3 regions of the Anoxybacillus sp. FSL W8-0104 genome follow, and region 2 is predicted to be linked to each of the others. Evidence: riboswitches for the same ligand, from Rfam matches in the RefSeq annotation. Region 2 holds a riboswitch; each other region holds the start of a gene.
The links. Region 2 has a riboswitch for S-adenosylmethionine ahead of NST18_RS03115 (bifunctional homocysteine S-methyltransferase/methylenetetrahydrofolate reductase). Riboswitches for the same ligand answer to the same signal wherever they lie in the genome.
Positions count from the first base shown of each region.

Region 1: linked by a shared signal. The riboswitch ahead of NST18_RS12585 (methionine ABC transporter ATP-binding protein) and the one ahead of NST18_RS03115 (bifunctional homocysteine S-methyltransferase/methylenetetrahydrofolate reductase) in region 2 are both predicted to bind S-adenosylmethionine.
Region 3: linked by a shared signal. The riboswitch ahead of mtnK (S-methyl-5-thioribose kinase) and the one ahead of NST18_RS03115 (bifunctional homocysteine S-methyltransferase/methylenetetrahydrofolate reductase) in region 2 are both predicted to bind S-adenosylmethionine.

Region 1 is NZ_JBBOQU010000001.1:2,371,596-2,381,992, reverse strand. Features, by position in the region: gene iscB (RNA-guided endonuclease IscB) at 1-572, shown strand, start outside; gene NST18_RS12610 (thioredoxin family protein) at 624-893, shown strand; gene NST18_RS12605 (hypothetical protein) at 1,024-1,323, shown strand; gene NST18_RS12600 (O-acetylhomoserine aminocarboxypropyltransferase/cysteine synthase family protein) at 1,388-2,680, shown strand; gene NST18_RS12595 (response regulator transcription factor) at 2,720-3,319, opposite strand; gene NST18_RS12590 (hypothetical protein) at 3,703-4,176, shown strand; SAM riboswitch class I at 4,498-4,603, shown strand; gene NST18_RS12585 (methionine ABC transporter ATP-binding protein) at 4,679-5,707, shown strand; gene NST18_RS12580 (methionine ABC transporter permease) at 5,697-6,365, shown strand; gene NST18_RS12575 (MetQ/NlpA family ABC transporter substrate-binding protein) at 6,382-7,206, shown strand; gene sufC (Fe-S cluster assembly ATPase SufC) at 7,536-8,315, shown strand; gene sufD (Fe-S cluster assembly protein SufD) at 8,331-9,635, shown strand; gene NST18_RS12560 (cysteine desulfurase) at 9,635-10,397, shown strand, end outside.
Region 2 is NZ_JBBOQU010000001.1:567,737-578,133, forward strand. Features, by position in the region: gene NST18_RS03090 (cobyrinate a,c-diamide synthase) at 1-840, shown strand, start outside; gene NST18_RS03095 (cobyric acid synthase) at 833-2,347, shown strand; gene cobA (uroporphyrinogen-III C-methyltransferase) at 2,340-3,089, shown strand; gene cobO (cob(I)yrinic acid a,c-diamide adenosyltransferase) at 3,083-3,604, shown strand; gene metH (methionine synthase) at 3,629-7,018, opposite strand; gene NST18_RS03115 (bifunctional homocysteine S-methyltransferase/methylenetetrahydrofolate reductase) at 7,011-8,858, opposite strand; SAM riboswitch class I at 8,926-9,028, opposite strand; gene NST18_RS03120 (YajQ family cyclic di-GMP-binding protein) at 9,122-9,613, opposite strand; gene NST18_RS03125 (DUF3941 domain-containing protein) at 9,747-9,872, opposite strand; gene NST18_RS03130 (DegV family protein) at 9,904-10,397, opposite strand, start outside.
Region 3 is NZ_JBBOQU010000001.1:741,304-751,700, reverse strand. Features, by position in the region: gene NST18_RS04070 (pyridoxal phosphate-dependent aminotransferase) at 1-849, opposite strand, end outside; gene NST18_RS04065 (carbon-nitrogen family hydrolase) at 946-1,740, shown strand; SAM riboswitch class I at 1,828-1,927, shown strand; gene mtnK (S-methyl-5-thioribose kinase) at 2,000-3,169, shown strand; gene mtnA (S-methyl-5-thioribose-1-phosphate isomerase) at 3,177-4,214, shown strand; gene NST18_RS04050 (PAS domain-containing sensor histidine kinase) at 4,549-6,705, opposite strand; gene NST18_RS04045 (LutC/YkgG family protein) at 6,859-7,521, opposite strand; gene NST18_RS04040 (LutB/LldF family L-lactate oxidation iron-sulfur protein) at 7,522-8,940, opposite strand; gene NST18_RS04035 ((Fe-S)-binding protein) at 8,952-9,668, opposite strand; gene NST18_RS04030 (FadR/GntR family transcriptional regulator) at 9,773-10,397, opposite strand, start outside.

The DNA of each region.
Region 1 (10,397 bases), 1.8 Mb from region 2:
AGACAGCAGAAGAATTCGGGTATCCGCACATTCAAAAGCAAGTCAAAGAATCATTAAAGGATACAAGTGCTATCAACTCGACAAGATGGAAAGTGTATGAAGTGTTAAAGCAGACAGGATTAGATGTCGAGTGTGGAACAGGTGCACGAACAAAAATGAATCGTATTCGTTTAGACTTGCCGAAAACACATTATTTTGACGCTTGTTGTGTAGGCGAAAGCACAACAAATCACTTATATTTCAAAACAAAAGAAGTGTTATTTATCAAGGCAAAAGGGCGTGGTAGTCGCTCTCGTACAAACCTAGATAGATATGGCTTCCCAAGAGGTTATCTTGCAAGACAAAAATTCTTCTTTGGTTTTCAAACAGGGGACATGGTTAAGGCTGTTGTCCCAAGAGGGAAATATCAAGGCGTTTGGTTTGGCGAAGTCGCATGTAGAAAGACTGGAAGTTTCGATATTAAAGGCAAGGACGGAAAGCGTATCGCACAAGGAATAAATTATAGATATGTCCAAGTCATTCAGCGATTTGACGGATATGCTTATGGAAAGGGGGTGGCGGAACTTGCGTAAGGTGCAATTCCTCCCCGTGCCTAAAGGCAGGGGCTTCCTTGCGTAGGTTTCGTGATCGTTGTGAAAGTTGTCTATATGTACACGCCATTATGTGGAACATGTCAAGTGGCAAGTCGTATGGTTGATGTACTTGAGCAGTTATTGCCATCTGTTACATTTGAACGTCAAGATTTAAACTACGTGCCGGACAAAGCGGTTGAGTGGTGCATCGAAAGCGTTCCGTGTTTACTTATTTTTCAACATGATAAACTTGTACAAAAAATATATGCTTTTCATTCTGTTCCATATTTATACGAAACGTTGCGAAAGCTGGCTGAATAAAGCCAGCTTTCGACATATTTCTTGGGAAATTGACGAGGAAACGAGACATTTGTCGAGCGTTTATAGCAGGAACTACTCGCATTTATATGGAAACAATGGATATTGAGAAATATGGAACGGGGGCGGTTAAATGAACATGTTAGCGCCGATTTTGCCGAGTGATTGTTTATATATTCAACTACAATGGGAGAGTCGAGAAGTATTATTATGCATATCGAAAGAAGGGATTCGTCGCGTAGAAGAGGTAGATGGCGAGCGAGTCATTACGATTCGTGGTTCGGCACAGGCAATTATGTCGCTATTGCAAGGGTCTTTAAAACTACAGCAACAACTGCGATTAAACGAATTGTCCGTCACAGCATCGTTTCGTCACATTTTATTGTTAGAGTCGATCTTTTTCCTTGCCAAGCCGTATGATGTTGTTCGTTGACGAGCAATATGTATCGTGTTAAAATTCTAAATATTCACAAATTATTACATGTGGGGGAGAAACGATGAAATTTGAAACGATTGCTGTGCACGGTGGCTTGCAAACGGATCCAGTAACGAAAGCGCGTGCAGTGCCAATTTATCAATCGAATGCGTATTTGTTTGATAACACAGAGCATGCGGCCAATTTGTTTGCGTTAAAGGAAGCTGGGTACATTTATACGCGCATTCATAATCCGACGGTAACGGTGTTTGAAGAGCGTGTCGCTCAACTTGAAGGGGGCATTGGTGCTTTAGCGGTAGCGAGCGGCATGGCTGCTATTACGATGGCAATATTAAACGTCGCTCAAGCGGGAGATGATATTGTTTCTGCTTCGACGTTATATGGAGGAACGTACAATTTGTTTGCGAATACGTTGCCGAAATACGGCATTACAACACATTTTGTCGATCCGTCTGATCCAGAAAATTTCCGTGCGGCAATTACACCAAAAACGAAAGCGATTTTTGCTGAAACAATTGGCAACCCAAGCCTGCATGTGTTAGACATTGAGGCAGTTGCGGAAATTGCGCATGAAGCAGGCATTCCGTTGATTATTGACAACACGTTTGCGACGCCATACCTTTGCCGGCCAATCGAACACGGAGCGGATATTGTTATTCATTCGGCAACGAAATGGTTGCTTGGTAACGGAACGACGTTAGGTGGTATCATTGTCGATGGTGGAAAATTTGATTGGCATTCGCCGAAGTTTCCAGCGTTTACGGCGCCAGATCCAAGTTACCATAATCTCGTATACGCAGACATCGGTGCGGCGGCGTATATCGTCAAAGCACGCGTGCAGTTGTTACGTGACTTAGGACCGGCGATTAGCCCGTTCAACGCCTTCCAGTTTAATTTAGGGCTGGAGACGTTGCATGTCCGCATGAAAGAGCATATTGCCAATACGAGAAAAATCGTCGAGTATTTGGACAACCATCCAGCAGTTAATTGGGTGTTGTACCCTGAACATGACAATCATCCAGCAAAAGAGCTAGCGAAAAAATATATGCCAAAAGGGGCAGGAGCAGTCGTTGTCTTCGGCATTCAAGGTGGCCGTGAAGCAGGGGCTACGTTAATTAACAACGTTAAGCTTTGGTCGCATGTTGCCAACGTTGGCGATGCAAAAAGTTTAATTATTCATCCTGCAAGTACAACGCATCAACAATTAAGTGGAGAGGACTTAAAAGCATCCGGTGTGACAGAAGATATGATTCGTTTATCGGTCGGAATTGAAAATGTCGATGATTTAATCGAAGACTTAGAACAAGCGATTGAAGCGGCGACAGGGGTACGGTCGATGTATTCGCGGGTGTAAATATGAAAGGTGCTAGTTAGATTTTTCGACTAGCACCTTTCATTTTATGAGTTGTAACCGCAGCGCTTCGGCAACCGCTCCTGTTCGTGACGAAACCCCTAATTTTTCGAAAATAGAAGAAAGGTGACGTTCCACTGTTCGTTTGCTTATCTTTAGCCGTTCGCTAATTTGTACACTCGTTTGATCATCTGCCAACATTTGTAGTATATTGATTTCAATGTTTGTTAAACCATGCTTTGTTGAATACATAGTTTCACTATCCACCAAAAAATATTTTTCTCCTTCGTTGCTGTATCGGATCATATGTGCTAAATGAGTGGAAACTTTTTCTTTTGACAATACGACGGATACACCTGCCTCATGCGCAGATAAGGCGAGCGGTGGATAGTTGCATAGCATAATGACATTTATTGTGGGGTATATTTCCTTCGCATTTTTTATCCAGCCCAATGCTTTTATTATGTGCATGTGCACATTTATCACAATGACATCTGGTACATGTATATGTATGAAAGTATCTAGTGAATCGATACAAGAACAAGAACCGATAACTGTTATATTGCTTTCGTTTTCCAACAATTTTTTCAACCCAAGCAAATAGATAGGGTCAGAATCAATAAGCAATGTACGAATAGCCATGCAATTTCTCCTCCACTTTTTTACTAGATTCTACTTCATTTAATAAACTTTGTCATTTATTTTGAAGAAATTGGCGGATTTTCGCCAAAAAATTGGCGGAAAATACGGATTTTTTTCTTTTCTATTTTTGGTAAAATGAAAATAGCTGATCAGCTATTTTTGGGAGAAGAAGCGGAGGAGTATGAGCAATGTATAAGTTGAAATAAAGAACGTCCGATTTTTATACAATATGTTGTACCTATGGTGAGTAATCAGCTAAATAAAAATTTCTGCTTATATTCATGATACCGATGTTTAACTGGCGCTAATGTACAAGTCTATCTCATTATGGACAAGTAGCGGAGAACTAGCATTACAATTGGACTATGTGAGGAGAGAAAATAATGAAAAGTAAATTTAGAAGGCTTATTTTAGTTGCTACCCTAGCACTAACTGCTACTCTGTTATTAGATGGTTTTTTTGGGTCGTTAATTACTACTGAAGCTAGTACGCTCCCGAAACGAGTATATAAAGAGGGGAATGTAACAATTACAGTTACTCCTGCAGTAGGGAGTTCAATGGCAAAATTAAGCAATTCAAAATCAAAAATTGCTCCACTTGATACGATTGTCCGAGGAAATAAAGAAACAAAAACGGTTCAGAGTATGTATGGTACAGTGACGATGACAGTTACGTACGATCGAAATCTAACGACTAAGACTTCTACTATTACGGGGATTTATTCTTTAGTAAATACAGATTCTTACTTGAAATTAGTTGATAAATGGTATACATCTAGTGTTGCACAAGCTGACTACTATGACTCCTTTCATAAAGTGTACGTAACGATTAGAATTACAAAAGAAGAATGTAATTAAAGGGTCCGTTTGGCATGTAACTATGTATGCCTACAATTGGAAAGTTTAACTTCATTTTTTGAACTGAAGAGGCTGATCTGAAACGCTAATGCGTGCTGGGTCAGTCTTTTGCATTTTAACAAAGCGGTGGGTTGTTCGTAGCCCGACATCCGAAGAGTAGCGATTTCTCATGCTATATATTCCGTTCACTTGATTATGAAGGGGAAATAGTTGAAAAATTTTTATTGACACCGTCCTTCTTTCGATGATATACTCACCTTTGTAATTTAAAATGATCCTCAAACATATTAAAACGTTAACTGAATAAAGCGTTTAAAAGCGCTCTTATCAAGAGAGGTGGAGGGATGTGCCCGATGAAACCCGGCAACCGTCAGCGCTGCTGAAATGGTGCCAATTCACACAAAGCGTTTGCTTTGAGAGATAAGAGACAGAATGGACGATTCGCGCCTTTCTGTTCTCTTGAGCAGAAAGGTTTTTTTCATGGAAGGAAGGTGACAGCAACGTGATCACATTATCGAATGTAACAAAAGTGTACAAAGCAGCAAGTGGACATGTGACCGCTGTTGATCGTGTGAACTTGCATATTGAAGCAGGAGAAATTTTTGGTATTATCGGCTATAGCGGCGCAGGGAAAAGCTCGCTCATTCGGTTATTGAACGGATTAGAAAAGCCGACGAGCGGTGAAGTCATTGTTGATGGGAAAGATATGGGGAAAATTAGCGGGAAGCAGTTACGCCAAGCGCGCCAACAAATCGGTATGATTTTTCAACATTTTAATTTACTTTGGTCGCGAACAGTGCGCGAAAATATTGCTTTTCCGTTAGAAATTGCTGGCGTGCCGAAAGAAGAACGGATGAAGCGCGTCGATGAACTCATTCAGCTCGTCGGTTTGCAAGGGAGAGAAAATGCGTATCCGTCACAACTGAGCGGCGGACAAAAGCAACGCGTTGGTATTGCACGCGCATTAGCGAACAATCCGAAAGTGTTGTTGTGCGATGAAGCAACATCGGCGCTTGATCCGCAAACGACCGACTCAATTTTAGACTTGCTTGTTGACATTAATAAACGTCTTGGTTTAACGATCGTATTAATTACACACGAAATGCATGTTATTCGTAAAATTTGTGATCGTGTAGCGGTCATGGAAAACGGAAAAATTGTCGAGATGGGCGAAGTGCTTCACGTGTTCCGCAAGCCAGAGCAGCCGATTACGAAACGATTTGTTCAGCAAGTCACAGAGCCGGAAGAAACGAAAGAGGCGATGTTGCATCTTCTTGAGCGATATCCAAATGGAAAAGTTGTACAGCTTACATTTGTTGGCGAAGAAGCTGAGCAACCACTCATCACGCACATCATTCGACAATTTGATTTGAACGTGAACATTTTGCAAGGGAAAATTTCGCAAACGCATCACGGTTCATACGGGGTGTTGTTCGTTCATTTAGACGGTGCGAATGACGAGATTGAGCGAGCGCTCGATTTCATTCGCCAGCAAGAAGTTGAAGTGGAGGTGTTGGCGAATGTTCAATGAACTATTTCCGAACGTCGTTTGGGATAAAATATGGGCGGCCACGACGGAAACGTTGTATATGACCGCCGTCTCCGTTGTCGCAACGTTTGTGCTCGGTATTTTACTCGGATTGTTGCTGTTTTTAACGTCTAAGGGAAACATATGGGAAAATCGTTTTATTAACGGTGTGATCGCATCGTTCGTCAACATTTTTCGTTCCATCCCGTTTATTATTTTAATTATTTTGCTCATCCCGTTTACAAAGCTTGTTGTCGGTAAGATTCTTGGGGCAAATGCCGCGTTGCCTGCACTAATTATTGGTGCCGCGCCGTTTTATGCACGCATGGTCGAAATTGCGCTTCGTGAAATTGATAAAGGTGTTATTGAAGCGGCAAAAGCGATGGGGGCGACGACAGCAACAATTATTTGGAAAGTGCTTCTCCCTGAAGCGTTGCCAGCACTTGTATCTGGTATTACAGTTACAGCGATCGCGCTCGTTGGTTATACAGCGATGGCAGGAGTTGTCGGTGCTGGAGGGCTTGGAAACTTAGCGTATTTAGAAGGGTTTCAACGTAACAATAACGACGTCACGTTCGTTGCAACAGTGCTCATTTTAATCATCGTCTTTATCATTCAGTTTATTGGTGACCTTGTCACTTCTAAAATAGATAAACGATAAAAGGGGGAAAAAACAAATGAAAAAATGGTTCTCTTTACTTGTTGCTGCAGTTGTTGTATTAGCGCTCGCTGCTTGCGGAAAAAGCGAAAGTGCCGAAGAAAAGACGAATAAGCTTGTCGTTGGTGCATCAAACGTGCCACATGCCGAAATTTTAGAAAAAGCAAAACCGATTTTAAAAGAAAAGGGTATTGAATTAGAAATTGTTACATTCCAAGATTTCGTATTACCAAACAAAGCATTAGCAGATAAAGAGTTAGATGCAAACTATTTCCAACACATTCCTTATTTAGAAGCACAAATGAAAGAACATGGCTATGACTTTGTAAATGCTGGCGGTATTCATATTGAACCAATCGGTGTATACTCTAAAAAATATAAAAGCCTTGAAGAGCTACCAAACGGTGCAAAAATCATTATGAGTAACTCTGTTGCTGATCACGGTCGTATTTTATCGATGCTTGAAGAAAAAGGACTAATTAAATTAAAAGATGGTGTCGATAAGACGAAAGCAACAATTGATGACATTGTTGAAAATCCGAAAAATTTAGTATTTGAAGCAGATATCGAAGCAGGATTGCTTCCGCAAGTGTATAAAAATGATGAAGGAGATGCGGTATTAATTAACGCAAACTATGCGTTAGATGCCGGATTAGATCCAGCAAAAGATCCGATTGCGGTTGAATCGCCAGAAAACAACCCATACGTGAACATTATCGCGGTTCGTAAAGGTGACGAAAAACGTAAAGAAATTCAAACGCTTGTTGAAGTGTTGCAATCAAAGGAAATTCAAGACTTCATTTTACAAAAATATAACGGTGCTGTTATTCCAGCAACGAAATAAGGATGCCCATTCGGGCGTCCTTTTATATTTTCTCGAAAACGACGCATGATAAAAAGGAAGGAGGAGTACATATGTCGATAGAACAAGGTTTACGCAACACATGCCTCATGTTGGACGAGCGTTTAACGCGTTTACTCACGTGCATTAAAAGGATAGGGCTCTCCTATCCTTTTTTACATACGTGATAAATTAAACCAACTTTAGAAACAGAAAAGTATCAAAATGCTTGCAATAAGGTTGCTAATACTTTTCATCTGTTATAAAATTGTAATGAGAATAAAGTGAGAATTACGTTTCATGAACATAAGCGAAACTGGAGGTATTTTTTTATGGCAACATTAACGATTAAAGATCTTCACGTTGCAATTGATGGAAAAGAAATTTTAAAAGGGGTTAACCTTGAAATTAAAGGTGGCGAGTTCCATGCGATCATGGGGCCGAACGGAACAGGGAAATCGACGTTATCCGCTGCCATTATGGGGCATCCAAAATATGAAGTAACAAAAGGAAGCATTACATTAGATGGGCAAGATGTATTAGAAATGGAAGTAGATGAGCGCGCTCGTGCTGGGCTATTTTTAGCGATGCAATATCCGAGCGAAATTAGCGGTGTAACAAATGCGGATTTCCTTCGTTCTGCTATTAACGCACGTCGTGGAGAAGGAAACGAAATTTCATTAATGAAATTCATTCGCCAATTAGACGAAAAAATGGCGTTTTTAGAAATGAATCCAGATATGGCGCATCGTTATTTAAACGAAGGATTTTCAGGTGGAGAGAAAAAGAGAAACGAAATTTTACAATTAATGATGTTACAACCGAAAATTGCTATTTTAGATGAAATTGACTCAGGCCTTGACATTGACGCATTAAAAGTTGTTGCAAAAGGTGTAAACGAAATGCGTAATAGCGACTTTGGCTGTTTAATCATTACGCACTATCAGCGTTTATTAAACTACATTACGCCAGATTACGTGCATGTTATGATGCAAGGACGCATCGTGAAATCTGGTGGTCCAGAATTAGCACAACGTCTTGAAGCTGAAGGATACGACTGGATTAAAAAAGAATTAGGCATTGAAGATGAAGTCGTTGAGCAAGAAGCGTAAGCGTTAGGAGGATTTATGATGATCGAGACGAAACTACCATTCGACCAACAGTATGTGCGCTCTTTTTCTGAAGGGCGTGGAGAACCGGACTGGCTTTTAAACGTTCGCTTACAAGCTCTTGCGCAAGCGGAACAACTTCCTTTACCGAAGCCAGATAAAACAAAAATTGATCGTTGGAACTTTACACAATTTTCTACTCATCTCGTTGAAAGCGCACCGCTTTCGTCGTTAGAAGAGTTGCCAGAAGAAGTGAAAGTGCTTATTGATATCGATGAGGAACAAAAAAATGTATATGTGCAACGCGATCATACATGTGCATACGTATCGCTTGCAGATGAACTAAAAGAAAAAGGTGTTATTTTCACCGACTTAGCGACAGCTGTCCGCGAACATGGTGAGCTTGTGCAAAAATATTTTATGGACGGCGTCAAAGTAAATGAACATCGTCTGACAGCGCTTCATGCAGCGCTTGTGAACGGCGGGGTGTTTGTATACGTACCAAAGCATGTCCAAGTCGATGTGCCATTGCAAGCGGTATATGTACATGAAAAAGCGGAAGCGTTATTTAACCATGTCATTATCGTTGCGGACGTCGGTAGCAAAGTGACGTATGTTGAAAACTATATTTCAACACGTGAACGTTCCGAAGCGATCGTGAACATCATTGCTGAAGTGTTTGCATTAGACGATGCGCAAGTATTTTTTGGCGCTGTGGACAGTTTAGCTAAAGGAACGACGACATATGTGAACCGTCGTGGAATTACAGGCCGCCATGCGCGCATTGAATGGGCGCTCGGTTTAATGAACGACGGAAATACAATTTCAGAAAACATTACGCGCTTGATCGGCGATGGGTCTTTTGGTGATACAAAGACAGTTGTTGTGAGTCGCGGTGAGCAAGTCCAAAACTTTACGACAAGTGTTATTCATTACGGCAAGCATACGGAAGGATACATTTTAAAACATGGCGTAGTCAAAGATGAAGCGACATCCATTTTTAACGGGATTGGTAAAATTGAGCACGGGGCATCAAAATCAAACGCAGAGCAAGAGTCGCGTGTGCTTATGTTAAGCCCGAAAGCGCGCGGCGATGCAAACCCGATTTTGTTAATTGATGAAGATGATGTGACAGCAGGCCATGCGGCATCGGTCGGCCGTGTCGATCCGACGCAACTATATTATTTAATGAGCCGCGGTATTCCGAAAACGGAAGCGGAACGATTAATTATTCATGGCTTTTTAGCACCAGTCGTCAATGAAATTCCGATTGAGCGTGTGAAAAAACAATTAATTGAAGTGATCGAAAGGAAAGTTAAATGATGAACGTAAAAGAACTTCGTCAACTATTCCCGATTTTAGATCAACAAGTAAACGGCAAACCGCTCGTTTATTTAGACAGTGCAGCAACGTCGCAAAAACCGTTGCCGGTCATTGAGGCGATTGACAATTATTATCGACAATATAATTCAAACGTTCATCGTGGCGTGCATACGCTCGGGACGAAGGCAACTGACGCATATGAAGGGGCGCGTGAAAAAGTGCGCCGCTTCATCGGTGCCGCTTCGACGGAAGAAATTATTTTTACGCGCGGGACGACAACGGCCATTAACTTAGTGGCGGCAAGTTACGGTCGCGCAAACGTGCGCGAAGGCGATGAAATCGTTATTACGTATATGGAGCATCATAGCAATATCATCCCATGGCAACAAGTTGCTAAACAAACAGGGGCAACGTTAAAATACATTCCGCTTCAACCAGACGGCACGATCCGGTTAGAAGATGTGGAACAAACAGTCACGCCAAACACGAAAATTGTTGCGATCATGTACGTATCGAACGTCCTAGGTACGATCAATCCTGTAAAAGAAATTGCGCAAATTGCCCATAAGAACGGTGCCGTCGTTGTTGTTGACGGGGCACAAAGCACGCCGCATATGAAAGTAGATGTGCAAGATATTGACTGCGATTTTTATGCGTTTTCGGGACATAAAATGTGCGGGCCGACAGGTATCGGTGTGTTATATGGCAAAAAACATTTGCTTGAGCAAATGGAGCCTGTTGAATTTGGTGGCGAAATGATTG
Region 2 (10,397 bases):
GGTTATTTACAAAAAGAGGTTGACTTGACGATTCCAGAGCGTCATTTAGGGCTCGTTCCATCTGTGGAGCGTGGAGAGCTTCAACCGTTTTTTAATGAGCTTGGCAAGCGAATAGAGAAAACGGTTGATTTGGATGCGATATGGGACTTAGCCGAGGCGAATGAGCTGACGAGCGCTCCACTTTTTCAGCCGAAGCAAACGTACGATGTGCGCATTGCTGTGGCGAAGGACGCTGCATTTCATTTTTACTACGAAGAAAATTTAGAAATGCTTCAGGCGTATGGGGCAACACTCGTTTATTTTTCTCCACTCGTCGGTGAATGTGTTCCACATGATGTACATGGGCTATATATTGGTGGAGGATTTCCAGAAGAATTTGCAGCGGAACTTGCACAACATGAACAAGTGAAACAGTCGGTTGCGGAAGCGATTCAACGCGGTTTACCGACGCTTGCAGAGTGCGGCGGATTTATGTATTTAACGGAAGGAATTATGACGACAACTGACGAACGATATTACGAGATGGTCGGCGTCATCCCAGGATACGTACGTATGCAGCAAAAGCTCGCTGCTCTCGGATATCGCGAAGTGACGGGACGAAAGGGGAACTTTTTGCTTGAATATGACAGAGCAAAAGGTCACGAATTTCATTACTCGACGTTTGTCCCACGCAAAGAAGAAAAGTTTGCATATGAAGTGAAAGGGTTGCGAGGATGTAAATTAGATGGCTATATGGATAAACGTCTTGTCGCCGGTTACGTTCATTTTTATTTTCCATCAAATCCTTTGCTTGTTGAGCGATGGCTCAAGGCGTGTAGCGAGGTGAAAAAAGATGCGTAGGGCGCTTCCGATTATGTTTCAAGGAACGCATTCGGATGCCGGAAAGAGCGTCATCGCGACCGCTTTTTGCCGCATCTTTGCGCGCAACGGTTGGAAGACGGCCCCGTTCAAATCACAAAATATGTCGCTCAATTCATATGTGACGGTTGACGGAAAGGAGATTGGACGCGCGCAAGGGGTGCAGGCGGAAGCAGCAGGCGTGTTGGCGACGACGCATATGAACCCGATTTTAATTAAACCGAGCCGCGATCAAGAAGCGCAAATTGTTGTACATGGGAAACCGTACGGAAATATGAAGGCGAGCGACTACCGAAGCGAGTTTTTTCATACTGGACTTCAGCTTATTCAACAATCGCTTGATATGTTGATGAAGCAATACGATCGGCTTGTCATTGAAGGAGCGGGAAGCCCTGCAGAAGTAAATTTAAATGATCGCGAACTTGTGAATATGCGTGTAGCACGCATGGCAAATGCTCCGGTCGTTCTCGTTGGCGACATCGAGCGAGGAGGGGTGTTTGCGAGTTTAGTTGGCACGTTGCAATTATTAGAGGAACAAGATCGCAAGCGTGTGATTGGCGTCATCATTAATAAATTTCGTGGCGACCTTTCGCTTCTTCAGCCGGGATTGCGCTGGTTCGAACAATATACAGGTGTGAAGGTGCTTGGCGTTGTTCCGTATACGCACGTGCGCATCGATGCGGAAGATTCGGTTGCACTTTCTCGTTATGCGACGAAAAAAGACGATGGGAAAGCGATCGATGTAGCCGTCATTCAATATCCTCGCATTTCCAACTTTACTGATATCGATCCGTTTTTTGCGGAGCCGGACTGTTCGGTACGGTTTGTGTCGGACGCGTCGTTGTTAGGTGAGCCCGATATACTCATTTTGCCGGGCAGTAAAAATACGATCGAAGACGTTTGTTTTTTAAAAGAAACGGGCTTATTTTCTGCTCTCCGACGCTTATATGAACGAACGGATGTGACAATCGTCGGCATTTGTGGCGGCTATCAAATGCTTGGCGAGCGCATTCAAGACCCTTTTCATGTCGAAACACCGCTTGATGAGATCGACGGATTAAGTTTATTGCCGATGGAGACGACGCTCGCTCGCGAAAAAACGACGGTGTTATGCGAAGGAATATTGATGTTCAAAGGCGAAACGTTCCACGTAGAAGGCTATGAAATTCATATGGGACGTTCAAGCGTAAAACGAGGCGAACCGCTCATTTTTATGGAAGGGAAAACAGATGGATGCAAAACGAAAGATGAACGTGTCATCGGAACGTATATGCACGATTTATTTCATAACGATGCGTTTCGTCATTATTTGTTAAATGATGTACGGCGAAAAAAGCACGTTTTATTCCCTATAGAGCGACCATTTTATCGGCGATTGCGCAACGAAGCGTTTGACGAGCTAGCAGATTGCGTCGAAAAACATGTCGATGTGAGAACGATTGAACGAAAAATGATTGAATTTCAAAAGGGGAGATATGGTGATGCATAAAGGAAAAGTGTACATTGTCGGGGCAGGTCCGGGGGATGAGAAGCTTATTACCGTATATGGGCGCGAATGTATAGAACGGGCGGATGTCATTATTTACGATCGGCTCGTGAGCAAACAGCTGCTTGCATATGCGAAAGAAGAAGCCGAGCTACTATACTGCGGTAAAGAGCCGAAAAAACATGGAAATATTCAACAACAAATTCACGAATGGCTTGTACAATATGCGTTGCAAGGAAAAACGGTTGTTCGATTAAAAGGCGGTGATCCATTTATGTTCGGTCGCGGTGGAGAGGAGGCAGAACATTTGCGGGCACACGGCATTCCGTATGAAATTGTCCCCGGGGTGACAGCTGGTGTGGCTGCGCCAGCGTACGCTGGCATTCCTGTGACGCATCGCAACTATGCGGGCGGGGTGACGTTCATCGCTGGACATCAAAGCGGAGAGCGCGATCGCATTCGTTGGGATGCATTAAGTCAAGCGACAGATACGATCGTATTTTATATGGGGATGGCAAATATCGCTTACATTTGCGAACAGCTGAAACGTCATGGAAAAGATGAGCATACGCCGGTGGCGGTCATTGAATGGGCAACGACAAATAAGCAGCGGACGGTCGTCGGTACGTTGCAAACGATCGTTGACATCGTCAATGAAAAACAACTTTCTTCCCCCGCGATTATTGTTGTCGGAGACGTTGTACGTTTACACGATCAATTAAAGTGGGTGGAAGAAACATGGTGATTGTTTATACAGGGGACGGAAAAGGAAAAACGACTGCAGCGGTCGGTCTTGCTGTTCGGGCCACGGGGCATGGGAAAAAAGTGATTGTCATTCAATTTATTAAATCGCCGCATCGTCCATATGGTGAGGCGAAAATATTACAGCAGCTCGGCATCGCCGTACACCAAACAGGTGTTGGTTTCACATGGACGAAAACACCGTCTGAGCATCGCGAAGCATTGCAAAAAGGGTGGGCGCTAGCGAAAGAGTGCGTGCAATCAGGTATGTATGATGTCGTTATTTTAGACGAATTAAATGTAGCGTTAGCGATTACGTCGTTTCCGATTGATGATGTGTTGCCGCTTTATGACGTTGTACATACGTTAACGAACAAGCCAGCGCATACGCACGTTGTCGTCACAGGAAGAGGGGCAAAAGAGGAAATCATTGAACTTGCCGATTTAGTGACGGAAATGAAAGAAGTAAAACATTATTACCGTGAAGGCGTTCATGCGATCAAAGGGATTGATTTGTGAAAAAGCTGACTTTAGTCAGCTTTTTCACAACACGTTAAAATATCTTGCTTCTGGATGAGCGAAGACGATGGCGGAGACAGACGCTTCCGGTTCCATCATATAGCCTTCTGTTAAATGAATGCCAATTTCTTCTGGACGCAATAGGCGAAAAAGTTTTTCTTGGTCTTCTAGATTTGGACAAGCAGGGTAGCCGAAAGAAAAACGTTGTCCTTGGTATTTTGCCGCAAACCGTTGCTCCATCGTAAAGTCAGGCGAATCTGGAAAGCCCCAGCGGTCGCGCATAATTTGATGCACGCGTTCCGCCAATCCTTCCGCTAGTTCAAGCGCTAACGCTTGAATCGCGTGGCTTTTCAAAAATTGCCCTTCTTCTTTGAACCGTTGTGCTAAATCGCGCACGCCTGCCCCGGCGGTAACGGCAAATAGCCCGACGTAGTCGATTTGTTCGCTAGAAAGATAGTCTGCTAAACATAAATACGGTGCTTTCGTTTGTCTTGGAAACGTAAACGTCTCAATGACCGTTTGTTGATCGCGCGGATCGTAAATGATCACCGTATCGCCGTCGCTTGTTGCTGGGAAAAATTGATATACTGCTTTTGGTGCAAGCGAACTTGTTTGTTTTGCCTCGGCAAGTAATTCATCGATGAGCTCTTTTAACATGATCGCTTTTTCATTTCCTTCCGCCAACAGCTGTTTGACGTTTCCTTTTAAGCCGAGATGGTGTCCGAGCAACATTTGCCAATTGACGTACGGTTCAATGTGTGAAAGCGGAATGTGTTGTAATATATGCCTTTCTGTATCGGTCGGAACGTAAATAGGTGCTTGCTTCACATTGGACTTTGTCATGACAGTGACAGCGTTTTGCTGTTTTGTTACATGTTCCACTTTTTCTTTTTTCTCATAGACGATATCTTGTTGAACGATGCGATTGGCTAGCGTCAGTCCTTCCATCGCATCTTTGGCGTACAAAACGATACCGTCATATTCAGGGGCAATTTTCGTATCGGTAAATTTGCGTGACAGAGCCGCTCCGCCAACTAAAATCGGTAACGAAATGCCGGCTTGTTTTAAGTCTTGGGCGGTAAGCACCATTTGTTGTGCGGATTTAACAAGCAGTCCTGATAAGCCAATCATATCGGGCTGTTCGTGTCGCACCGCTTCGATGAGTTGTTGTGGTGTCACTTTAATGCCTAAGTCAACGACATGAAACCCGTTATTGCTTAAAATAATGTCGACTAAATTTTTACCGATGTCATGTACATCTCCTTTGACGGTTGCAAGCAGCACTTTTCCTTTCACGCTCGTTTCGTTTTTCTCCATATACGGCTCTAAAAAGGCGACCGCGGCTTTCATCACTTCCGCACTTTGCAACACTTCGGCGACGATGAGTTGGTTGTCGTTAAATAAACGACCGACTTCGTCCATTCCGTTCATAAGCGGACCGTTAATAATGTCAAGTGGGCTGTACGTTTGTAATGCGAGCGTTAAATCTTCAATGAGCCCGTCTTTCGTTCCTTCAACGACATATGCGGCGAGCCGTTCTTCTAACGTCATATGGACGTTTGCTTGTTTCGGCTGTTTCGTTTTATCGCGATAAAATTGAATAAACGCGTTTAACGTTTCATCGTTTGTGTCAAATAACAACGCCTCGGCTAAACGTACTTCTTCTTCAGGAATGGAAGCGAATCGCTCTAATTTTTCGGTATTGACGATCGCATAGTCGAGACCAGCTTGTGTGCAATGGTATAAAAAGACGGAGTTTAACACTTCGCGCCCGACAGGTGGCAAACCGAATGAGACGTTGCTAATGCCGAGCATCGTTAAACAGTTCGGCAAATGTTGTTTAATGAGGCGAATGCCTTCAATGGTTTCTTTCGCTGCACCAATGTATTGTTCATCTCCTGTGCCGATCGGAAAAACGAGCGGATCGAAAATGATGTCGTGCGGTGAGACACCGTATTTGTTGACGAGTAAATCGTATGAACGAAGGGCGATATCAAGTTTTCGTTTCGCTTCGATCGCCATGCCTTGTTCGTCAATCGTGCCGACGACGACCGCTGCTCCGTATTGATGAAGAAGCGGAACAATTTTTTCAAATCGTTCTTCGCCGTCTTCTAAGTTAATCGAGTTAATAATTGCTTTTCCTTGTGAATACGATAAAGCGCAGGCAATGACGTCTTCGTCTGTCGAGTCGATGACGAGCGGCACTTTCACTTTTTTCACGACTTGTTGAATAAATTGTTCCATATCTTCTTTTTCATCGCGGTCAGGGTCGGCTAAACAAATGTCGATGACGTGCGCCCCGTTTTTCACTTGAGCGCGAGCAATTTCTGCCGCTTCTTCATATTTTCCTTCCGCAATGAGCCGCTTAAATTTGCGCGAACCGATGACGTTCGTTCGTTCTCCAACGAAAAGCGGGCGCATCGTCTCATCGTAAACGAGCGCATCAATGCCAGAGACGGCATGCATCGGAAACTGTTTCGGAATGACGCGCGGTGGCACGTCGCGAACGGCTTCAGCGATGGCGCGAATATGTTCAGGCGTCGTACCGCAACAGCCGCCGACGATATTTAGCCATCCTTTCTCGGCAAATTGGCGAATTTTTTTCGCGAGCATGTCTGGCGTTTCGTGATAATGTCCTTCTTCGTCCGGAAGACCGGCGTTTGGATAACAGCTGACGGCTGTATTGGCGAGGGAGGCGAGCGTGCGCAAATGATCGGTCATAAATTCTGGACCGGTTGCACAGTTTAAGCCGACGGCAAATGGTTTCATATGTTGAATCGAAATAAAAAACGATTCGATCGTCTGTCCGGCAAGCGTCGTTCCCATCGGTTCAATCGTTCCAGAAATCATAAGCGGCACTTGTTTTCCGACCGTTTTAAACGCTTCGGTTATGCCTAGAAAAGCGGCTTTGACGTTTAACGTATCTTGGCACGTTTCTAATAAAAGAAGATCGACGCCGCCAAGTAATAGTCCACGCGCTTGTTGTTCGTATGCGGCGACAAGTTCAGAAAACGTCGTTCCGCCTGTAACAGATAACGTTTTCGTCGTCGGTCCCATCGAACCAGCAACAAAGCGTGGCCAATCGCTCGTTGAATATTGCTCCGCGATTCGCTTAGCGAGCTTTGCCGCTTCGATATTTAACTCAAGGGCGATATGTCCGAGATTGTATTCATCTAATACGATGTTCGTTGCGCCAAACGTATTCGTTTCGACGATGTCCGCGCCCGCTTCAAAATAAGCTTCATGAATGTGGGCAATGACTTCTGGGGCGGTGATCGTCAAATATTCATTGCATCCCTCGTACGCTTCACCGCCAAAGTCATCCGCTGTTAAGTTGGCGGCTTGAATCATCGTTCCCATTGCCCCGTCAATAATTAAAATTTTCTTTTCAAGCTGTTCGAGTAAACTAGCCATGGTAAACCGTCCTTTCTTTTTTGAGCCGCTCTTTTTCGTGCGTGTAGCGAACGAGTTCGACTGTCATATCGTAACGTAAAAACGGTGTAATTAAATAAATACCTTGGAATAAATCGAATGCTGCGTCGATAAGCGATTTGGCGATTGCCAATCCTTCTTTTGTTGCTTGAATCGGGTCATTGGCGCAAGCGGCCATGCGAGCGCGAATGTCATCAGACAATGTAATGCCCGGTACTTCATGGTGTAAAAAGTCGGCGTTTCTAGCGCTTGTAAGCGGCATAATGCCGATGTAAATTGGCGTCGCCAAATGTTTTGTCGCCTCGTATACGTCTTCGATTTGTTTTTCACTATATAGCGGCTGCGTTAAAAAATATTGCGCTCCGCATTCAATTTTTTTCTCTAGTCGTTTCACCGCTTTATCTAAATGGCGTACGTTCGGATTAAAGGCCGCAGCGATGGAAAAGTTCGTTTTTTGTCCGAGCGGTTTTCCAGAATACGAAAGCCCTTCGTTAAATTGACGAATTAACGAAATGAGGTCAAATGACGATAAATCGTAGACGGATGTCGCCCCTGGAAAGTCGCCGACTTTTGATGGATCGCCGGTTAAAGCGAGCACATCGGTCATGCCGAGCGTATGAAGCCCCATTAAGTGCGACTGTAAGCCGATTAAATTGCGGTCGCGGCATGTAATGTGAATAAGCGGGCGCATGTTCAGTTGTTGTTTGACGATCGTTCCGACAGCGACGTTGCTAATGCGTGGTGTTGCTAGCGAATTGTCAGCAAGCGTTAGCGCATCAATATGTGCTTCTTTCAACGCTTTGGCGCCTTCTAAAAATGTTGTTAAGCCGAGCTTTTTTGGTGGATCGAGCTCGACGATGATCGAACGGCGCGTGCGTGCGATGTCAGCTAGGGAAGGTGCAGATGTTTGTTCCGCTTCTTGCACGACGATTGTATGCCGTTGTTTCACTTTTTTTTCATATACAGGTGTGCGGTCGGACAGGGCGCGAGCGATAGCGGAAATATGTTTCGGCGTCGTTCCACAACATCCGCCGATGAGTCGAACTCCTTGATCGCGAAAGGCGCGCGCTGTTTCTTCAAAATATTGTTCGCTCGTTTCATAAACGAACCGTCCGTCGCGATATTGCGGCAAGCTTGCGTTTGGGTACACCGATAAAAAGGCGCGCGTCGGAATCGGCACTTCTTCAAGCGAGCGCAACATATGATACGGACCGAGATGGCAGTTTAAGCCAACGACATCGGCGCCAAGCTGTTCGAGTTGACACAGCGCATCTGCAAGCGGCATGCCATGTTGTAAGACGCCAATGTCGTGCAAGGTGACGTGGGCGATGATCGGCAACGTCGTTTCTTGGCGAGCGATGGAAAGAACGGTTTGCAGTTCTTCAAAATCGTAATACGTCTCAAGCAGCAGGCCATCGACGCCTTCGTTTAACAAGACGTACAGTTGCTCGCGAAACGTTCGTTTCACTTCTTCGAGCGAAATGGTGCTTTTATTTGTACTGCGGAGTCCCCCAATTGTGCCGAGCACATAGGCGCGTCCTTTTGCGGCTTGCTTGGCGAGCCGAACGGCTGCTTCGTTTATTTGTTTGACATCATCTTGCAATCCGTAGCGGGCGAGCTTTACATAGTTCGCTCCGTACGTATTCGTCTGGATGACTTCAGCTCCTGCATCGATATACGCTTCGTGAATATGAACGATTTCTTCAGGCTTTGTCACATTTAATTCTTCAAAACAGCGATCGATGCCGTGCGCATATAATAACGTCCCCATCGCTCCATCGGCGATGACGATGCGTTCTTTTAAATCATTTAGCAATCCCACGTCCATTCCTCCGTTTCTTTTTCAAATAAAAAAGTCTCCTCCATAAGAAGAAGACGTCGTACGCTCCTTCTTATCTTCCAAGCGAATCGCTTGTCTGGACTTAGCACCTTGACGATCGTCAGGTTGCTGAAGGTTCATCGGGCCAGTCCCTCCCCTTCTCTCGATAAGATGATGTGTATGAAGTTACTCATAAATGTAACTGATTTTTTAGAAATATTCAACTATTTTATTTGAGAAAAGAAAAAAGAAGGCGCATAGCCTTCTTAACGGTAGTTGACGAATTGGACGTCGATCGGTAAATCTGCTTCGCGAATCGCGGCGATGACTTTTTGCAAATCGTCTTTACTTTTGCCGCTGACGCGAATTTGGTCTTCTTGAATTTGACTTTTCACTTTTAAACCTGTATTTTTAATGATTGTGTTAATTTTTTTCGCGTTGTCTTTGTCGATGCCTTGAACGAGTTTCGCACGCTGGCGCACCGTTCCGCCAGACGCAGCTTCCACTTTTCCGTATTGAATGTTTTTTGTAGGGACGCCACGTTTAATAAGTTTGCCGATGAGCACATCTTTCAGTTGTTCTAGTTTGAACTCGTCGTCGGAAATAAGAATAAGCTCGTCTTTTTCAAGCGAAATGTCGCTTTTGCTCCCTTTAAAGTCATAGCGATTTTGAATTTCTTTTAACGCGATGTTGACGGCGTTTGTGACTTCCGACAAATCGACTTTTGACACGATATCAAATGAACTTTCTTTTGACATATGGATCACCTCAAACAAATATTGTGCTTCCATTATAGTCGGTTGTTGACATATGAACAACTTTACAAAATCTTTATTATGCTTTCTATTCAAACGAAGTAAAAAAGATGCTCCGCGCGAGCATCTTTTTTGTTTACAAATGGTTCGTTTCTTTTGAGTAGGCGCGCTTGCCAGCTTGGCGATTTTTTTCGCGCTCCATATTTTTTTCGTGTCGTTTCGCGTTATTGTCTTTTGCTTTTTTGTCGTTGTCGCTTGTCATCGCTTCGTCACCCCTTTAAAGGGTAGTGTAATCAATGCCCAAGCTGTTTATTCAAGAAAAAGAGGGCGATCGTTCCCGGTCCGGCATGTGCTCCGATGACGCCGCCGACTTCAGAAATGAAAAATTGTTTGCAGCCGAACGTTTCTTCAATCATCGCTTTTAGTTCGAGCGCCGTTTGTTCGTCATCGCCATGGCTAATGCCGATGAGCTGGTTTTGCACGTCTGCTCCGCGCTCTCGCATGATCTCGACCATTCGTTTCAACACTTTTTTCCGTCCACGCACTTTTTCAATCGGGATTAATTTCCCGTCCTCGACGTGAAGAAGTGGTTTAATGTTTAATACCCCGCCGACAAATGCTGCTGTTTTGCTGACGCGACCGCCGCGCGCTAAATATTGTAGGTCATCAACGGTAAAAATATGTTCCATATGGCGACAATACGTTTCAATGGTCGTCACGACATCTTCATATGCGATACCGCTTTCTGCAAGCTCAACGGCTTTTTTTACGACAAGCCCAAGACCGA
Region 3 (10,397 bases), 170 kb from region 2:
TGCTGCCGCTTCTTGAATCGCCCCGAACATGCTGACGTATAAATGGTCTTGTAATACGTTGATCGCTTCGATCATGCTTTCGTTACCGACCGCAAAACCGATGCGCCATCCTGCCATATTGTACGTTTTTGAGAACGTATAAATTTCAATGCCGACGTCTTTGGCCCCTTCGACTTGTAAAAAGCTTACTGGCTTTTTCCCGTCAAAGCCGATCGCTCCGTATGCGAAATCGTGTACAACACCGATACGATGTTTTTCAGCAAACGAAACCGTGTCTTGAAAAAACGATTTCGTTGCGGTTGCGCCGGTCGGATTGTTCGGATAGTTTAAAAACATCAGTTTCGCCTTGCGAACGACATCTTTGTTTAGCTCCTCGTAATTAGGTAAAAAGCCGTTTTCCGCCCGTAGCGGCATCATTTCCATGCGCGCCCGCGCAAGCACGACCCCCGACCAATAGTCTGGATAACCGGGATCAGGAACGAGCACAACATCGCCCGAATTTAATAAGCAAAGCGGCATTTCAACAAGCCCTGCTTTTCCGCCAAACAAAATAGCGACTTCTTTTTCAGGATCAATCGTCACGCCATACTCGCGTTTATAAAACGTCGCCACTGCTTCTTTCAAAAACGAATAGCCGCGAAATGGTGAATATTTATGATACTTAGGCTTTGCTACCGCCTGTTGCATCGCGCTTACAATGTGCGCTGGTGTCGGCTGATCTGGATTTCCTTGTCCGAGATTAATGACATCATGCCCTTTGGCAATGACTGCGTTCACTTTTTGCACGAGCGAAGCAAAAAATTGCTTCGGAAGTTGCTGTAACAAGTTCGATTGCGGAAATGTTTTCATTTTTCACACCTACTTCACAAAAAGGTTGAAATTCTAGTCAAGAATCATATATCGTAAAAATCAAAATGTAAAGAAAATTTTTTTGAGGTGAATGAGATGAATATCGCTTGCGTGCAAATGGACATTGCGTTTGGAGCACCGGAAAAAAATAAACAAACAGTCGTGCGCTACATGGAACAAATCGCGAAAGAAGCCGATGTCGTCGTTTTACCTGAACTATGGACGACAGGTTACGATTTAACGAGGCTTACTCATATTGCCGATGAAAACGGCGAACAAACGAAGGCGTTTCTTTCCGAACTTGCCCGCACGTATCGTGTGCATATCGTCGGTGGATCGGTCGCGAAAAAAGTGGCGGACAACATAACGAATACGATGTATATCGTCCATCGAAACGGCGATGTCGTTTGTGAATATAGTAAACTTCATTTGTTCAAATTGATGGATGAACATAAACATTTGCAAGCTGGGGAAACGACGGGTATATTTTCGCTTGACGGTGTGACGGGCGCAGGCGTCATTTGTTATGACATTCGCTTTCCAGAATGGATTCGCGCGCATACGCTAAACGGTGCGGAAGTGTTATTTGTCGTTGCGGAATGGCCCCTTTCGCGCCTTCATCATTGGCGCACGTTATTAATGGCGCGAGCGATCGAAAATCAATGTTACGTCGTCGCGTGCAACCGCGCAGGAAAAGACCCGAACAACACGTTTGCTGGGCATTCGATGATTATCGATCCGTGGGGAAATATTCTTGCAGAAGGAAGCGAACAAGAAACAGTCATCAAGGCAACGATCGACATAAGCGAAGTACAACGCGTACGCGCCCGCATCCCGATTTTTGCCGATCGTCGTCCAGACGTGTATAAAATTTTTGAAAAAAAAGATTGACAAACAAGCGAGAAGCGATGTATGATTCAAATCAAGCGAATTCACGAAACGTTTTCACTATTCAAAACATTCAAATAATGATAAACACTCTTATCAAGAGCAGGTGGAGGGACGAGCCCGATGAAACCCGGCAACCGGCGATGACGCACGGTGCTAATTCTTGCAGCAGTAGGCTGAGAGATAAGAGGTGCGAAGCAAACTTCAAACCTCTTTCGTTCAGCGAAAGAGGTTTTTTATTTATGCTAAGGGAGGAATTACTATGTACGAACCGTTAACAGAGCAAAAGGCGGTCGCGCTCGCGATTCGTTTAGGGCTATTCCAAGAAGATGCGCTTCTTTCATGCCAAGAAATTGGCGATGGCAACTTAAACCTCGTCTTTCGCATCGTCAACGAGCGCACAAACGACAGCATCATCATAAAACAAGCATTGCCGTACGCGAAAGTCGTCGGCGAAAGCTGGCCGCTTACATTAAAGCGCGCGACAATCGAAAGCCAAGCGTTGCGCACGTTCGCAAGCTACGTCCCTCAGTATGTACCAAAAGTGTATTATTCCGATGAGACTTTAGCGATTACGGTGATGGAAGATTTATCCCATTTACAAATTGCACGTCGCGGGCTGATCGAAGGAAAAACATTTCCGAAGCTTTCTGAACATATCGGCGAGTTTGTCGCGAAAACGGCGTTTTATACGTCTGATTTTGGCATGAATCAACAACAAAAAAAGAAGCTCGCCCAACAATTTACAAACCCTGAACTTTGTAAAATTACGGAAGATCTCGTCTTTACCGACCCGTTTTTTGACCACGACACGAACAGCTTTGAAACGGAGCTTCGTGCTGATGTCGAGCAGCTTTGGCAAGATGATGAACTCAAGCGCGAAGCAGCGAAATTAAAACGGCTCTTTTTAACAAAAGCAGACGTGTTGCTTCATGGCGACTTACATACCGGAAGCATATTCGCAAGCGACGATGACACGAAAGTAATTGATCCAGAATTTGCATTTTACGGTCCGATCGGCTTTGATTTAGGGCAATTTTTTGCCAATTTACTATTAAACGCCCTCTCTCGCCATGAAAGCGAACGCGAGCCGCTCTTTACGCATATTGAAAAAACGTGGGACGTGTTTGTTCGTACATTTACAACATGTTGGCAAGAAAGCAACGAACCGTATGCGCGCGTTTCTTTCGTGCTCGACGACATCGTAAGCGACGCGCTCGTCGAAGCGATCGGATTTGCGGGTTGCGAAGTCATTCGCCGCACGATCGGCTTAGCGCATGTGGCGGACCTCGATGAATTGCCGCTTGAACGGCGGCTAGAAGCAAAACGGCACGCTCTTCGCCTCGGACGCGAACTCATCGTGCAACGTGAACATTTGCCGATTCATGCTATCAAACGTCTCGTACAACAAACCGCACATGTCAACAGCTAGGAGGAAAATGATGAAATCTGTACAATGGCATGATACGCATATTACGATTTTAAACCAACAAGCGTTGCCTCATAAGACTGAATATTTAGACTTAAAAAACATAAAAGACGTATGGGACGCGATCGTCGCGTTAAAAGTGCGCGGGGCGCCGGCGATCGGCATGACTGCTGCCTTCGGGTTAGCGCTTGCGGCAAAATCATATGAAACAAACGACTTAGCACAGTTTCACGCCAATTTAAAGCGCGACCGCGACTATTTAGCGAGCTCGCGCCCGACTGCCGTCAATTTATTTTGGGCGCTTGACCGGCTTATGAAAAGCGTCGCCAACGCCACCTCGGTCAATGAAGCGAAAACGACGCTCATTCATGAAGCGATTTGCATTCAAGTTGAAGATGAAGACGTATGCCGACGCATCGGCGAACATGCCCTTTCTTTGTTCCAAGACGGCGACCGCATCATGACAATTTGCAATGCGGGGGCGATTGCTACCGCCCGATACGGCACGGCGCTCGCACCGTTTCATTTAGCGAAAGAAAAAGGAATGACGCTTCATGCGTACGCTTGCGAAACGCGCCCTGTGCTGCAAGGTGCGCGACTTACCGCTTGGGAACTTTCGCAAGCTGGCGTCGATGTGACGCTCATTACAGACAATATGGCAGCGCAAACGATGAAAGCCAAACATATTTCCGCAGTCATCGTCGGCGCCGATCGCATTGCCGCCAACGGCGATACAGCGAACAAAATCGGCACGCTCGGCTTAGCGATTTTAGCGAACGCGTTCAACATTCCGTTTTACGTCGCCGCTCCGCTATCGACGATCGACTTACAGACGGAAACAGGCGACGACATTCCGATTGAAGAACGGGCGAAAGAAGAAGTGACCCATATCGCTGGTGTAAACATCGCGCCGAATGTGAACGTGTACAATCCTGCATTTGACGTTACGCCGCATGAACTCATTACCGGCATCATTACCGAAAAAGGCATCGTGTCTGGCGACTACAAAACGAAGCTACCGACATTATTTGAGGAGGTTTTCGTGTGAACGTGCCATATTACGCTCAAGATATTGTCAAAGGCGCCATTTTAATTTTCGCACTTGCGTTGTCCCATATCGTAAAAAAATAAACCCACCTTATGCGAGGTGGGTTTCAAACGTCCGTTCTTTTTCGACTTTTTCGATGAGTTCATCGATGAGACGAATGACTTCGGCAAATATTTCTTGCTTGTGCGGGCAATGAGTTCATCAATTTGTTTTAACTTTGCGAAATCTTCCGTTGTAAAATGGCTATACGATAACGTATCGACGTCCTTCAAGCAGTTCGCTTACTGCCGAACGAAGACATCATATCCACCTCTTTAGCTGTCAGTCTATTGTACTACATATCGTTCGTCGCTGGCAGAGTAATATAAAACGTCGTGCCGACACCTACTTCGCTTTCAATATCGATGCGTCCGCGATGTTCTTCAATAATTTTATAGCTGACCATTAAGCCAAGTCCCGTTCCGCGCTCTTTCGTCGTATAAAACGGCTCGCCTATTTTTTTTATTTTTTCTTTCGGAATGCCGCAACCTTGGTCGCGAATGGCAATGCGCACGCCTTCGTCGACATGCTGAACGGACACGGTAATCGTCCCGCCTTTTGGCATCACTTCGATCGCATTTTTTAACATGTTAATAAACACTTGTTTCAGTTGTTTCGAATCGCAATAAACGGGCGGAACCGGCTCATATGTGGCTTCAATTTGAATGTTATGCATCGTCGCTTGCACGCTTAATAAGTCAACCGTCTCTTGCATCACTTTCGCGACATCGTTTTTTTCATAATGAGTGGCTTGCGGTTTAGCGAGCACGAGAAACTCGGTAATAATCGATTCAATTCGTTTTAATTCCGACGTAATGACCTCGAAGTACATATGATACGTTTCGCTCTCATGACTCATGCTTCCTTGTAACAGTTGAATAAACCCTTTTAACGCCGTCATCGGGTTGCGAATTTCATGGGCGATTCCTGCCGCAAGCTGCCCGACGACGTTTAACGTATCCGACTTGCGCAGACGTTCTTCCATTTCTTTTTTCTCCGTGATGTCGCGCACCATCATAAGTCCAACATGTTCAATGACGTTTCGTTTAAACGACAGTTCAACAATTCTTTGTTTCCCTTTTCCGTCCACCATGACGAATTCTTCTTCCCCTGCTTCGCTCAACCACGTTTGAAAATGTTTTAAATGATTCGTTTCGATAAAAGCGTGCACACGTTTTCCGATCAACTGTTCTTTTTTTAAAGCGAAAATGCGACACGCTACCGGATTCGCATCAAAAATGCGCTGCTCATCGTCAATTAACATCATCCCGTCCATCGCATGATTAAATATGCTGCGAAACTTTTGTTCTTGTTCGCGCAACTCTTTCTCCATTTTTTTACGTTCGCTAACGTTGCGAAAAATCGTTAAATGGTAGCCGTTAATGACTCCTTTTTTTGACGTAAATTCAAGCTGTTTTCGCTCTCCATTTGGCATATGAAACGTTAATTCGTCGCGAATTTCTCCGTCGCGGAAAAATTGCCGTAATACGCGACGTACTTTTTCATCTTTTGCATCAATAAACTGCATTAAGTTCGCACGGACAAGATCGTGGAGCGGCAATTCAAACGTTCGGCTTGCCGCAGGGTTGGCGCGCAAAATGTTGCCAAAATCATCGCAAATGAAAATCGCTTCGTGAGCTTGTTCAAAAATGGCACGAAATCGCTCTTCACTTCGCTGTAAGTTCATTTCCATATTTCGCTTTTCGGTGACGTCGCGCATAATCGCCATAAAAAAGCCGCTATGTACGTTCGCCGTGAGCGTCATTTCAAACAACTTTTGCATGCCGTCCGCTAAAATAAACGGCAGTTCGCTCGATACTGTCCCTGTGCGCTTTAACATCAGCAACAGTTGTTCGAACAAATGATGATATTCGATCGGGATAAATGTTTGAATAGAAAGCTTGCACAGCTCCTCTTTGTTTGCGTTGACGCTCGCGCAAAAGGAAGGATTCGCATCAATAAATCGCCCTCGTGCATCAAAAATGATGATGCTATCACCTGCGCGGTTAAACAAATCTTTAAATAACGTTTCGTTAATCGAACGTTCACGCTCAAGCACTTTTTTTGAGGAAATGTCGCGGATGATGTATAAATCAAATGATGGGTGGCGGCGCATAAACAATTGCACATGCTTCGTTTCGCCATCAGCTAAACGGATGACAAGCTCGTCATCGTATGACCCGAACTTATGAAGCATTTGTTTTTGAAATTGGAAAATATGTTCAGGAACAAGATGCAAATAGTCTTGAAAATGTTTTTGTAGCAGTTTTTCTTTTGACGCACGAAACAGGCGGCACGCCGCTTCATTCATGTCGATAAACGCACCGTCTTTATTCACTAACGCAATCGCATCTATCGCTTGTTCAAAAATAAAACGATATTGACGAATTTTCTCCTCTATCGCTTCTTTTTCTTGGTTGGCCATGTGGATGGATTGAGGTTTTTCAATCATATTTCCTTTCGCACTCAAATGGTTTCCCTCCCCGACTAACTCCCTCTCTACTATATTTTTGATTATATTCGCTACATTTTTTGTTATTCCTTCTTAACTTTCTGATAATTTCACTAATCTGATCGGAATAAAAAAGAGCAGCTTGTTCGCTGCTCATCGATCGGTAATGACGATATATGTTGCTTTCACCGGCCCATGCACGCCGACAACTAAGTTCATTTCAATATCTGCGGAGTTGCTCGGACCTGTAATGAAATTGATGCATGACGGAACATGCTTCTCCCGAATGATGTGCGCCGCTTGCGTCATTCGGGGAACGATTGTACTTTTCGGAATAAGCGCCACATACGTCGTCGGTAAAAAGCTAATCGTTCTCCCTTGATCGCGGTTGTTTAATAGCACAACCGTTCCTGATTCAGCTAATGTGATGTCGCTAAAGGTGATGCCAATATTGGCTCGCTCAGCCGCTTCGATATTCGCCCGTCCGAGCGTATGATCCCATACGTGTACATCTTCGCGCGTGAAAAGCGAGCTTAATCCAAACTGCTCGTAACGCTCATCGTTTGCGACGACAATCGGGCCGCCGCCATGTGCCGCTATAACGTCGTCTATCGCGTCAACGAGACAATCTGCTGTCGTTTCGACAAGCGTCGTATGAATGCGCGTACATTGCTTTTTTAATTCATCAAGCAACTCGTCTTGGCTATACCCTTGAAATACGGTATGTTGCGGGGCATGTTTCCATTTCGGGCGTTCTACAGACGTACGCACATCGCGTCCAAGTCGTGAAGCAATTCGTTGTAAAAAAGCTTCCATTTATTCGTTCCCCCTTTGTTTCAACCAGTCGCGGAATCGCTCTTTTTCTGGCGCTGGAAACTCGCGAATGTCCGTCCACGCTTTTAACGGTCCCGGTCCTTTCGAAATGCGGTCGTTGACGGTAAACGGATTCATAGCGCTCGGCGCCACTTTTGACCCGATTTTATATAAAAGCGACGATGCCGCACCTAATCCGAACGCTTTCATCGCTAATTTTTCTGAAATCGGCGCTTTTCCTTCCCGTTCGACAATCGTTTGACGATGTTTTAACAACAGTTCATGAAGCGGAATTTTAACCGGGCACGCTTCCGTACATGCCGCGCATAACGTGGACGCATACGGCAATTCTTTATAATCATCGTAACCGCCAAGAAGCGGGGACAATACCGCCCCGATCGGCCCGGAATAAATCGAACCGTATGAATGACCGCCGATATGGCGATATACCGGGCAGACGTTGACGCAAGCCGCGCAGCGAATGCATTGTAACACCGACTGAAATTCCGTTCCTAAAATGTCAGAACGCCCGTTATCGACAATGACGAGATGAAATTCTTCTGGTCCATCCACTTCCCCTTCCTCGCGCGGACCGGTTAATACGGTAATGTAGCTCGTCAACTTTTGCCCGACCGCACTCCTCGTCAGTAAACTAACGAGCACTTCCATTTCTTCAAACGTCGGTACGATGCGCTCCATTCCCATGACTGTAATTTGTGTTTTCGGCAATGCGGTGACTAAATCGGCGTTTCCTTCGTTCGTCACGAGCGTAATCGAACCGGATTCCGCAATCGCAAAATTGCATCCGGTAATGCCCACATCAGCTGTCATATATTCATGGCGAAGCATATGGCGCGCATGAAGGGCAAGCTCTTCCGGCTTTTCCGTTTTTGTGTACGCTAACTTTTCCTTAAATACGTCGCGAATTTGTTCTTTATTTTTATGAAGCGCCGGCGCAACGATATGAGACGGTGGATCGTGGTCGTCGACTTGCAAAATGTATTCACCAAGATCCGTTTCAATGACTTCACAGCCAAGCTTCTCTAATGCGGCATTCATATGAATTTCTTCCGTCACCATCGATTTCGATTTCACAATTTTTTTCGCTTGTTTGCTTGCAACGACGCGGCAAATGTAGTCGTTCGCTTCTTCTGCCGTTTGCGCAAAAAACACATGGCCGCCGCGCTTTTTTACATTTTCGCTCAGTTGCATTAAATAATAGTCTAAGTTTTCAAGTGTATGTTGGCGAATTTCTTCTCCGAGCGCGCGCCACTCTTCCCAGTTGCCAAGCTCAGCAGCTGCTTCCAACCGGCGCGTGCGCAGCCGCTCTTGCGCTCCAGCAACCGCTCCGCGCATAAACGTATTATGAATTCCTTTCTCGACGCGTTCGTGAAACTCTCCCATGTTAATTTTCATCGCCATATGAATCCCCCCTATCTACTATTGAGCACTTCGGCAATGTGCATGACGCGAATCGGTTTGCCTTTTCGTTCGATGCGCCCGCCGATATTCATTAAACAGCCACAGTCTGCACCGATTAAATAGTCGGCTTCGACTTGTTCAATACATTGAATTTTTTCATCGACCATCTGTTCCGAAATCGGTCCCATTTTTACTGAAAACGTACCGCCAAATCCACAGCAATTGTGCGCGTTTGGCAAAGGGACAACTTCCAGCCCTTTCACGTGTTGTAATAACGTAAACGGCGCGTCTTTCACGCCGAGCAGGCGCGTCATATGACATGATGTATGGTACGTCGCCTTCCCTTCTAACCGCGCGCCAACATCTTCCACTTTTAGCACATCAACAATAAATTGCGTCAGTTCGTACGTTTTATCGGCGAGGCGTTGCGCGCGTTCTTCCCATTCCCCATCACCTTGAAAAATGTGCGGATATTCTTTAAACATCGTTGCACACGAACCGGATGGGGTCACGATATATTCTGCGTGTTCAAACGTGCGAATCATATGTTTCATCGCTTCCTTCGCTTCTTTTACATACCCGCTATTGTACGCAGGCTGACCACAGCACGTTTGCCCCTCTGGAAAATGTATCGTACAGCCGAGCCGTTCTAATAGTTCAACGGTCGCCTTTCCGACGTTCACGTGAAATAAATCAACTAAACATGTAACGAATAATGTAACGTTCATCCCCGATCCCCTTTCGAAAACGTTTTCTTTTCCTTCACTTTACACGCAATTGCCAAATTAGTCAACCGGTCATCTGATGAGTATGTGTGGAGGGAGCCCTCCCATCATAAAGAAATGTAGTCAGAAAGCACTTTTTCTACGTGTCCTAAATGGTCTTTCATTCGCTCTTGCGCAAGTTCGATGTTTTGTTCGCGAATCGCTTCAAAGATGGCGATATGGTCTTCAAGCAGCTGCTCCGTCGTCGTTTGTTTCGCAAACAGCCAAATGCGTCGCGTTTCACGCATCGTTTCCATCATCATTCCCGACACGTTGTTCATTAAGCTAACTAATAACGGATTTTTCGTCGCCGTCGCAATCGCCATATGAAATAAAAAGTCGGCTTTTTCGCCAAGCTCTTCATTGCCGATCACCTCACGCATTTGCGCAAGGGCGCTTTGCATGGCGCGCAAATCTTCTTCCGTCCGTTTTCGCGCCGCCAATCCAGCTGCGCCAACTTCAAGCAGTTTGCGCACTTCTAATAAATGGGCCACGTCTTCTTTATTCATCAGCAAAGCAGCAGAAATCGGAAACGACAACATCGCTGGGTCAAATTCGCGCACGTATGTGCCTTCCCCTTGTTTCATTTCAATGAGCCCCATCGCCCTAAGCGCCGTTAACGCTTCGCGAATGGCCGCGCGGCCGACTTGAAAGTTTTCGGCAAGCTGCTGGACGGAGTCGAGTTTATCTCCG